Persicimonas caeni: one gene and its partner. The protein of the gene in region 1 binds, or shares a complex with, the protein of each later gene. Links are inferred from orthologs where the notes say so. Each region holds a gene or a part of one and is shown in the gene's direction. Other genes may lie near its edges.

Evidence for each region. Proteins that work in one complex are often made in the same cells at the same time.
Region 2: the proteins of tsaB (region 1) and tsaD are in contact, whole or in part, in a solved structure (PDB 4WQ4), measured with the Escherichia coli proteins. The link is inferred for Persicimonas caeni from one-to-one orthologs.

What each region holds. Positions count from the first base shown.
Region 1 is NZ_CP041186.1:992,752-998,180, forward strand. Bases 1,477-4,476 are described here. They hold tsaB (tRNA (adenosine(37)-N6)-threonylcarbamoyltransferase complex dimerization subunit type 1 TsaB), read left to right. Parts: upstream 1,477-2,601; coding sequence 2,602-3,351; downstream 3,352-4,476. Other genes in these bases: rseP (RIP metalloprotease RseP), read left to right, coding at 1,477-2,605; FIV42_RS03765 (hypothetical protein), read left to right, coding at 3,522-4,476. In the rest of the region: FIV42_RS03750 (phosphatidate cytidylyltransferase), read left to right, coding at 1-832; more of rseP, read left to right, coding at 887-1,476; more of FIV42_RS03765, read left to right, coding at 4,477-5,300. UniProt on the Escherichia coli protein: Required for the formation of a threonylcarbamoyl group on adenosine at position 37 (t(6)A37) in tRNAs that read codons beginning with adenine.
Region 2 is NZ_CP041186.1:2,920,940-2,926,352, reverse strand. Bases 791-3,774 are described here. They hold tsaD (tRNA (adenosine(37)-N6)-threonylcarbamoyltransferase complex transferase subunit TsaD), read left to right. Parts: upstream 791-1,748; coding sequence 1,749-2,801; downstream 2,802-3,774. Other genes in these bases: FIV42_RS10745 (twin-arginine translocase TatA/TatE family subunit), read right to left, coding at 3,747-3,774; FIV42_RS10750 (hypothetical protein), read right to left, coding at 3,229-3,726; FIV42_RS10755 (hypothetical protein), read left to right, coding at 2,875-3,177; FIV42_RS10765 (response regulator), read left to right, coding at 791-1,737. In the rest of the region: more of FIV42_RS10765, read left to right, coding at 1-790; more of FIV42_RS10745, read right to left, coding at 3,775-4,031; FIV42_RS10740 (CPBP family intramembrane glutamic endopeptidase), read left to right, coding at 4,221-4,943; FIV42_RS10735 (M20/M25/M40 family metallo-hydrolase), read left to right, coding at 4,952-5,413.

The sequences.
Region 1 (5,429 bases):
AAAAAAGCGTTCCAATCTCGTTACGCGGGTGCTCACGGCGATCGTCGCCATCCCACTCTTGTTGGCGATCATCTTTATGGCGCCGCCATGGGGCACGTTCTTGCTGGTGGCCTTCGCCGGCATGGCCTCGGTGTGGGAGTACTGCAGCATCACCTACGGCGACGAGAATCGCCTGGCCAAGGTCGTCTCGGTGCTGGTCGCCGCGGGCATCTCCGCGGTGCTCTACTTTGTGTCCGAGTGGTTCGTCGAGGCCACCGCGGTCGCTTTCTTGCTGATTTTCATCGTCTTTTTGTTCAGCTACGACGACCAGGAACGCGTCAGCCACCAGATCGGCTCGAGTATCACCGGAATCCTGTACGGCGGAGTGGTGTTGACCACACTGTCGCTGCTCGTGCGTGATGCGGGCATTGCGGGGCCCTACTGGATTTTGATGGCCATGGGCGTGACGTGGGGCTCGGATACGGGCGCCTACTTCGCGGGCCGCGCCTTCGGAAAGCACAAGCTGTACGAGGCGGTCAGCCCCAACAAGACCATCGAGGGCTCGCTGGGCGGCATCGCCGCGAGCATCGGCTTTGGGTTTTTGTTCAACTACCTGTTTTCCTTCGACGCGGCATGGACCAGCCTCGAGGTATGGCAGGTGCTGGTGATGGCGATTCCGGCCAATATCTTGGCGCAGCTCGGCGACCTGAGTGAGAGCCTCATCAAACGAGCTCACGGCATCAAGGACAGCGGAAATATCCTTCCGGGTCACGGCGGCATGCTCGACCGCATCGACGGTCTGATCTTCGCCTCGCCCTGGTTCTACATCTTCTTTACTCATTTCGTGCTCTAAAGCGGCGCCCATGCGCGCCTCGGGCGCGACGGCCAACCCGGCACACGATCGCTCATGAGTTTCGTCTATTTCATCATCCTCATCGGTGTCCTGATCTTCGTCCACGAGTTGGGACACTTCATCTTCGCCAAGCTCTTCGACGTGAAGGTCTTGCGCTTCTCGATCGGGATGGGCCCGACTCTGGTCAGCTACACCAAAGGCGAGACCGAGTACGTGATCTGCGCGCTGCCGCTGGGCGGCTACGTGCGCATGCTCGGCTACGAGCTGGGCGAGGTCGAAGAGATTGCCGACGAGGACCGCGATCGCGCGTTGATGATGAAGCCCATCTGGCAGCGCTCGCTCATCGCGCTGGCCGGCCCGGTCTTCAACCTGATTCTGCCGGTGGTCATCTACTTCGTGGCCACCATGGCCCAGGGCACCGCCCCGCCGGCGGTCATCGGCGAGGTCTTCGCCGAGACGCCCGCCGCCGAAGTCGGCCTGCAGCCCGGCGACAAGGTCGTGGCCATCGACGGCGAGGAAGTCACCTACTGGCACGAACTCTCCGAGACCATCGGCGAGTCGTACGGCCGCGAGATCGACGTCACGTTCATCCGCGACGGTGAGCGCCACGAAGTCCGCGTCGAGCCCGAGACCAAGCGCACCACCGACTTCATGGGCCTGCGCGAGCAGACCTACGGGATGCTCGGCATCCACCTGCAGCCCCACGGCACCACCGTGGGCATCTCCAACCCCGACTCGCCGGCCGCCAAAGCCGGCCTGAAGACCTTCGACAAGATCGAGGCGGTCGACGGCGAGCACGTCGAGCGCTTCGACGAGGTCGAGTCGAAGGTGCGCCAGAGCGGCGGCGAGCCCCTCGACATGGTCGTGCTGCACCGCGTGCCCGTCGACCCGGGCTACGCGCGCTTCTACGCCCAGCAGGTCGACGAAATCACCGCCTCGGCCACGAAGACCGACGACGGCTACGAGCTCGGCCTCGAGCCCGCCGAGATGTTCGTCGCCAAGGTCGAAGAGGACTCGCCGGCGGCCAAGGCCGGCCTGCAGACCGGCGACAAGCTCGTCGCTCTCGACGGGCGCGAGCACTCCAACTGGAGCCTGCTCAACCGAAAGATCACCAACGACGTCAACGAAAAGATCGTCGAGCTCCAGGAAGAAGGCGTCGAGGATATCGAGGTCGAGCCCGAGTACGAGCTCAGCTACGAGCGCGACGGCGAGACCGTCACGACCACGCTCGCCCCCGAGGTCACCAAGTTCAAGGGCCAGGGCAACCAGGAGCGCTACCGCGTTTATATCGGCTGGGGTCACATCTCCGAGCGCGTCGCCGCCCCCGAGGTCGCCTTCCCCTTCTTCCCCCGGATGGCCTACGCCGCCGAGGTGAGCGTCGAGCAGACCTGGGAGTTCTGCGAGATGATCGTCATGGGCTTCGTGCGCATGGCTCAGGGACGCGTCAGCCTCGACAACCTGGGCGGCCCGATCATGATCGGCGAGCTCGCCGCCGAAGCGGGCAAAGCCGGCTGGCAGCCCTTCTTGCAGATGATGGCGCTCATCAGCATCAACCTGGGCATCATCAACCTTTTGCCCATTCCGGTGCTCGACGGCGGCCACTTGCTGTTGTACGCCCTCGAGGCGGTCAAGCGCGGGCCTCTTAGCTACCGCACCCGCCAAATCGCCGCCTATATCGGCATCGCCATGATTGTGTTCTTGATGGTCCTGGCGTTCAAAAACGATATCGAACGCAACTGGGAAGACATCGCGGAATGGATCAACCAAGAATGAGTAGTACCGAACAGAGCTGGCGGCGCGTGCTCGCCATCGACACGGCCACGCGCACCCAATCCCTGGCCTTGATGGACGGCGAGACCGTCCTCGAGCACTCGCAGCGCAAGGTGAAGTTCAACCACGGCAGCACGCTGCTGAGCCACCTGAACCAGACGCTCGCCGAGCACAAGCTCGAGGTGGGCGACCTCGACCTCATCGCCGTGGGCGTGGGTCCGGGAAGCTTCACCGGCCTGCGCGTGGGCCTGGCCATCGCCAAGTCCCTCGCCCGCGCCGAGGATATCCCCATCGTGGGCGTCTCCACGCTCGCCGCCCTGGCCTACCCGGTGGCCATCGGCCACCAATTCGCCGCCGTCTGCCCGATGTACGACGCCCGCCGCCAGGAGGTCTACGCCGGGCTATACGCCTACGACGAGTCCCACCTGACCCAACTCGAGCCCGACCGCACCGCCTCACCGGCCGCCATGCGCCAGAAAATCCTCGAGCTGGCGAGCTCCTCGCGCCCCGTCATCATCGTGGGCGACGGCCCGCGCAAATACGACGAACTGGCCGACTGGGACATGCCCGACGTCAACTGGGAGACCCCCGACGTCACCCTCATGCCCGCCTGGGCCGACGGCCCCTCGGCGGTCGGCCTCGCCCAAATCGGCCGCCAAAAAGCCCAACACGGCCACCTCGCCGACGTTGCCTCGTTGGAGCCGAATTATATTCGGCCGACCGATGCCGAGTTGAACTACAAGGGTTGACTCTAAAAATTCTGCGATTTTGCTTGTATTCAACGCCCGCAACCGTTAATTTCCCCTCAAAATGCCATGCTCGCCAATTGATCCCGACGGCGAAGCCACTTCGTACGTGGCCGCGACATGTGTTTTTGCGGCCAGCATCACAATGAATCATTCAATTTGAGGGGAATCCCATGAGAGCAGTAAAGAAGAGCCTGCTAGCGCTGAGTTGTGCCGTCATTACGGCGGGGACCGCCTGTGGTCCGGCTACCGACGATGACACTAACAATGGCCAGTTAGAGCCTTCGGCCGACTGCAGCGAGGCGCCCGAGTTGACCCCCGAGATGGTCAACGGCGGCAAGACGCTCGCCGGCGGGTCGTGCTACCGGGTCAACACCCGTATCACCGTCAACGACGGTACGCTGACCATCGAACCTGGCGTGGTCATCGAGTTCGCCGAAAATGCTTATATGCAGGTGACCGCCGACGGGCGCATCAACGCCGCCGGCACCGCCGACGCGCCCATCTTCTTCACCGGCGTCGAGCAAATCCGCGGCCACTGGCGAGGCGTCCTCGTCGAGACGAACAGCACCGACAACGCCTTCGATCACGTCGTCATGGAGTACGGCGGCGGCGACAACTGGAGCGGCGCCGGCAACTCGCTGGTCATGCTTCGCGTGGTCGGCAAGCTCAAGATCACCAACTCCACGTTCCGCGAGTCGGCCAACTGGGCGCTGCAGGCGTACAAAGAAGCCGACCTGAGCGGCTTCGCCGACAACACCTTCGAGAGCAACGAGACCCCTGCTTGGCTCTCGCCCGACCGCGTCAGCGACATGGCCGGCACCTCCGAGTTCGTCGACAACGACAACCAGTACGTGCAGGTCAGCTTCAGCAACGGCGCCTCCATCACCGCCGACGGCACCTGGAAGGACGTCGGCGTGCCCTATCGCATCAGCGACCGCACGTTCATCAACGCCGAGTGGACGCTCGATCCGGGCGTGACCGTCGAGAACGAGGAAGAAGTTCAAATCCTCGTGAACACAGACGGCGGCGTGATTCGCGCCCTGGGCGAAGAGGGTAACCCTGTGACGTTCCGCGGCGTAGAGGCGCTTCGTGGCCATTGGCAGGGCATCGAAGTTGCCTCCAACACGGCCGACAACCTCTTCCAGCATACCGTCGTCGAGCACGGCGGCGGCTATCTGTGGAGCGGCGACCCCAGCTCCTACGGAGCCCTGCGAGTGGTTGGAAAGATGGAGATCGTCGACTCGACCTTCCGCGAGAACGCCAACTACGCGCTCAAGGCTTTCGAGCAATCCGACCTGCGCGGCTTTGCCAACAACACCTTCGAGAACAACGACGTCCCGATGTGGATCGCTCCCGACCGCGTGGGCGAGATGGCCGGCACCTCGCAGTTCACCGGCAACGACGAGCAGATCGTGAAGGTCTCGCACACCAACGGTGCCAGCGTCAGCACCGACCAGTCCTGGAAGGATGTGGGCGTGCCCTACCGCGTCGTCGATCGCACCTTCGTCAACGCCGCGTTGACCATCGAGGCGGGCGTGACCGTCGAATTCGGCGAGGAAGACGAACTCCACGTCGAGGAAGAAGGCTCGCTCATCGTCGCCGGCACCGCCGACAACCCCGTGCTGATCACCGGCGTCAACAAGGTCGAGGGCTACTGGCACGGCATCGGCTTCAAGAGCAACTCCACGGCGAACAGCATCTCGCACGCCACCATCGAGTACGGCGGCTCGAACGCCTGGAGCGGCAACACCAACAACCAGTCGACCATCTTCCTCGCCAAAGGCACGCTCGACCTCGAGTCGACCGCCATCAACTACAGCGAAGGCCACGGCATCTACATCGCTGACGGCGCCGCCATCAGCAGCTGCGAGGGCGTGACGTTCGACGGCAACGTCAAAGAAAACGTCTTCAACGACAGCTCTCCGGAAGCTGCCTGCAACCTGATTTGACGCATCGAGAATCGCGGCCCCCCAGCTCCGCCTACGGCTACGCAGGGGGCTATCAAATCGCCTAACGCCCTCCGGGCTCGCAATCCGCGGGCCCGGCTCCATCCCCACCATACGCCTCTCGCACCGTAC
Region 2 (5,413 bases), 1.9 Mb from region 1 along the record:
GCCGAGCAAGAGGAAGCGGCCGAACAGGAAGAGCCGGAGGAAGCGGCCGAACAAGAGGGGACGGCGGAGCAAGACGATGCGCCGGCGGAAGAAGACCTCGACATCGATCGCTCGGACCGGGTGACCGAGGAGATTTCGGCCGTCGACGACGAAGAAGAGATCGTCGAGCCGATCGAAAAGCCGGGCCGGATGGCCGACGAGGTCACCGAGCCGATCGACGAGGAAGAGGAGTCCGCCGACGAGATTCCCGCCGTCGACGTCACCCCGGCAGAGGCGCCCGCCAAGGTCGAGCGGTCGGCCGCCGACGGTCAAGTCGTCAAGGCCGAATACGACCTGTCGCAATCTCCGGGAAGCAAGGCTGCCGAAGCCGCGCCGGAGGCTGGGGAGGCCGAGAAGCAAGAAGAGCCGGAAGCCGAAGAGCCGGAAGCCGAAGAGCCGGAGGCTGGAGAGCCGGAGGCTGGAGAGGCCGACAAGCAAGAAGAGGCTGCTGACGAAGCGTCCGAAGAGGAACCGGAGGCCGAAGAGGCCGAGAAGGAAGAAGAGGCCGAGAAGGAAGAAGAGGCCGACGAGGAAGCAACCGAAGAGGCCGAGAAGGAAGAAGAGGCCGAGAAGGAAGAAGAGGCCGACGAGGAAGCAACCGAAGAGGCCGAGAAGGAAGAAGAGGCCGAGAAGGAAGAAGAGGCCGAGAAGGAAGAAGAGGCCGAGAAGGAAGAAGAGGCCGACGAGGAAGCAACCGAAGAGGCCGAGAAGAAAGTAGAGGCCGAGAAAGAAGAGGCGACTGCTGACGAAGAAGATGACTTCTTCCAGGAGTCTCTCGCCGACAAGTCGCACGAGGACGCCTTTTTCTCCGACGGTGAAGAGGGTGATTACGATTGGGAGTTCGAGGACGTCCCTCAGACGAGCAATCGTTGGGTGTATTTTGTCGCCGTCGCCGTTCTGGCGACGTTGACCGCGGTTGTCATCGCCGTGGCCACCGGCGACAACCAGACGCCCGAGAACGCCGAAGGCGACAAAGTTGCCGCCTCCGACGAAGAGCCTGCCAAAGAGGAGACTCCGGAGCCGGCCGTCGAAGCGCCGGTGGAGCCGGCCAAAGAAGAGGTGGCCGAAAAGCCGGCTGAAGAGACGCCCGAGCCCGAAGGCTTGAGCGAGGCGCAGGCGCAGATGGAAGCCGGCGTCTACGGCGCCGACGTCCAGACCACCGCCACGCAGACTGCCGTGGCCGTCGCCGGGGTCGACCCGGCCACTGCCAATCAGCAGCCCGTGGCCAACGCCGGCCAGGGCGACCAGCCGGCTGCCGGTGCAACCAAGCCGGCGGTGCAAAACAAGCCGCCCAAGACCGAGCCCGCCAAAAAGCCCGCGCCCCAGAAGCCCAAGGCGAGCGGCAACAGCTTCGACGACCGTCTGGCCAGCGCTCAGCGCCTGGTCAATCGCGGCCGCAACAGCCAAGCGCTCGACGCGCTTCGCAAGTTGAGCAAGGAGAAGCCCGGCCACGGCAAGACCGCCTACCTGCACGGCCAAGCCGCGCTGGGGGCCGGACGCAACGGCGAAGCGATCAAGCAACTGTCGCGCGCCGACCGCCTCGGCTACCGCAAGGCGAGTATGTACCTCGACCTGGCCACCGCCTATCAGCTCAGCGGCGACATCGGCAAAGCCAAGGGCGCCTACAAGAAGTTTCTGAATCTACAGCCGTCCGGCAAGCGCGCCGACGAGGTTCGCTCGATTCTCGAACGGCTCTGAGAGAGTAATCCATGCTGGTCTTGACCCTCGAGTCGAGCTGCGACGAGACCTCGGCGGCGATCATCGAGGACGGGAAGAAGATCCTGTCCAACGCGGTCGCCAGCCAGATCCCGGTGCACGCCCGCTACGGCGGCGTGGTGCCCGAGCTCGCCTCCCGCAATCATATTCGTGACATCCACCCGGTCATCGATCAGGCGCTCGAGCGCGCCCAGAAGACTCTCGACGACATCGAGGGCTTCGCGGTGACCGCCGGTCCGGGGCTGGTCGGCAGCCTGCTCGTCGGCGTCGAGACCGCCAAAGGGCTCGCCTTCGCCAAAGACCGGCCATGTGTAGGCCTGAACCACCTCGAGGGCCACCTGACCACGGTCTTGTTGGACCTCGACGAGGTCGGCACCCCCGAGTTTCCCTACGTGGGCCTCATCGCCAGCGGCGGCCACTCCGACATCTACATCGTCCACGAGCTGGGCGATTACACGTTGCTGGGCCGCACGCGCGACGACGCGGCCGGCGAGGCCTTCGACAAGGTCGCCAAGATGCTCGGGCTGCCCTATCCGGGCGGCGTCGAGATCGACCGACTCGCCAAGACGGGCGACCCGGCCGCGATCGACTTCCCGCGGCCGATGTGGACGCGCAAGAACCTCGATTTTTCGTTCTCCGGGCTCAAAACCGCGGTGCTCCAGCATCTCGAGGAGCACGGCATCCCCGAAGGCCAGGCGCTCAACGACCTGTGCGCCTCCTTCCAAGAGGCGGTCGTCGACGTGCTCGTCATGAAGGTGATGACGGCGGCCCACCAGAACGATATCGGGCGAGTGGTGCTGTCGGGCGGCGTGGCCTGTAACAGCCGCCTGCGCCAGGCCATGCGCGCGGCCGGGGACGAGGCCGACGTCGACATCTTCATTGCGCCGGCGTCGCTTTGTACGGACAATGCGGCTATGCTGGGCGCCGTGGCCGAGTTCTACCTGCAGCAGCTCGACGCGCCGGGCTTTACCAGCCACGGGCTCAAAGCGCGCGGGAGCATGCCGCTGGGCGTCAGCAAGCGCACCAAGGCGCGTACTCACCGGTAGCATCCACCGCTTGCACCCGTCGGTCGGTGTCGAGCGGGTCGATTGGTCTCGCAGTTGTTTGAGGAGGAGTATTTTGCTCGGAGAGGATGCCAAACGCAATCAAATGATGGGTGCGCTCGAAGAGCATGCTCAAATCAAGGCGGCGCTCGTGGTCGATCGCGCCGGCTCGGTGCGAGCGCGCGTCGGCCGAGCTCGCGCGCTCAAGGCCACCGCCGGCGCGACCGAGCCGATGGTCGCCACCGGCCTCGACGCCAAAGAAAACGTCTACCTGGTCGGCGCGGGCAAAGACTTCCTGATCGTCATCTTCGACGACGGCGTCGACTTTGACGCCATCAAGCGAGACGTCGACGCGCTCATCGCCGATCTAGAACTGTAACCGAGCTTCCCGGATCTTGGTTTGCCGAGTCTGGGCTTACCGGGGTTCGACTTATTGGGTCTTGTCTTCGGCAGGCGCGGACATCTTGTTGGCTTCTTCCTCGGTGATCGGCTCGGCTTCGAGCCCGCCGGTCATGATGACCATGGGGATGCCACCGATATTCTCGGCGCGCAGCGGGGTGCGCTGGGTGATGAAGGTGCCCAGGCCGGCATACGCCGCCATCGAGATCAGGAAGACGACCAGCGACTTGACCGCTTCACCGCTGGTGATGGCCACCAGCATCACAAAGTGCAGCGCGCCGGCGCCCAAAATGCCGAACAGGCCGAAGTCGCGCAGCACGAACGTGGCGAAGTTGGATACCACCGCCGCGATCACCGCGCCCACGAACGTATTGTGCTCGGGGTCGGTCTGCAGCACTTTGAAGCCGATCAGATAGACGAACACGTGCACGATGGCCGCTGCGATATAGAATGTGGACGGCGTCCAGGTGATGGCGGCTTCGGCCAACATGGGCATGTTGGCGATGGGAGCGATGAGGTCGACCAGCATGAAATCCTCGTACTGCGCGTTCAGGCTTCAGAGTCGTTAGCTTTTGGCTTGTTATCTTCGTCTTCGTCGATCATCGCTTCATCGACCGGAGGCTTGCGCGTGCCCGGCTTGGGCTCGGCAGCGTCCGTCGACGCACGGCGTTGGTGCTCGGGGGTGATGTCGACGGCATCGGGCCCGGGAAGGCTGCGTGCTCGTTTGGCGCGCATCTCGCCGAGCGCTTCGCTGATGTCACCGAGCTTTCCGAGTCCGAAAATACAGATCACGATGACGATCAGCAGGATGATCTCGGTCAAGCTGGGAACCATAAGCGCTTTTCCGCGAAGAAATGATCCACGATTGGTCGGCCAAGATCAAGAAATCCAACTGCTTGACTGGCCCCGTGGGCCAAGTTGTAGCAGGCTACATCCATTTGCGAAAGAAAGTTCCCGTCGTGAATATTTTAAAAGTGTGCGCCTGTTATACATCGAGGAACGTCCCAAGCTGGAGACATGAAGATGAAAGAGGCCGTCAAAACCTACTTGGATAAGACCCGCGACCTGCCCACCAGCGTCATCTTGGTCTTCCCGCTCTTTGTGCTCTACCAGCTCGGGCTGCTGGCCACCGGTGGGGTGCGTAACGGCGTCGACTTCGTGACCGACGTGCTGATGGCCCTGGCCGGCCATAACTTCTGGAACTACTTCCTGATCAACTTGGGGATACTGATCGCCTTCGGCCTGTCGCTGATCTGGCTGCGCAAAAAGGGCGAGTTCAACCCGAAGCTGTGGCCCAAGGTCATCGCCGAGAGCACGGTGTACGCGTTTTTCTTCGGCGCCGCCGTCATCGGCATGATGCGGGGGCTGGGCCTCGACGTGCTGCTGGCGTCGGGCGCCGGCGCGGTCGAGTACGGCGTCTTCGACAGCCTGGTGTTGAGCATCGGCGCCGGGCTGTACGAGGAGCTCGTCTTCCGCCTCTTCTTGATGGGCGGCATGTTTTACGCCGGGGTCAAGTGGGTCAAATGGCCGGCGTGGCTGGCTGCGACCACTGCCGTATTGGTCTCGAGCCTGTTGTTTAGCGCGGTCCACTATATCGGATCTCTGGGCGATCCATTTGAACTCGGCTCGTTTACGTACAGATTCTTCGCCGGCGTGCTGTTGGCGGTGATCTTTTACCTGCGAGGGTTTGCGGTCGCGGTTTACACGCATGCGATCTACGACGTGATCGTGATGGTCTTTCGCTGAGAGGAACGATGCCGCTCGACCCGCACGGAATCGACTGGGACGAAACAGGCCGCGAAGCGGTCGAACTCTTCAAGGGGCTTCTGCGCCTCGACACCACCAACCCGCCCGGCAACGAGAATCGCGCCGCCGAGTACCTGGCCGAGGCGCTGTCGGAAGACGGCCTCGACCCTTGGATCGTCGAGAGCGCGCCGGGGCGAGCGAACTTGGTGGTGCGCTTGCCGGCCACGGTCGACACCCCCACTGGCGGGCCGCTTTTGCTCGCCGGCCACACCGACGTGGTCCCGGCCCAGGCGGCTCGTTGGACCCACCCACCCTTTTCGGGGGCCGAAGAGGACGGCCATATCTGGGGCCGTGGGGCGGTGGACATGAAGAATATGGTCGCCATGAGCACGATGGTGGCCAAGCTGATGGCCCGCTCGGGCCGCGAGCGCAAGCGTGACTTGATCGTGGCGGCGGTCGCCGACGAGGAG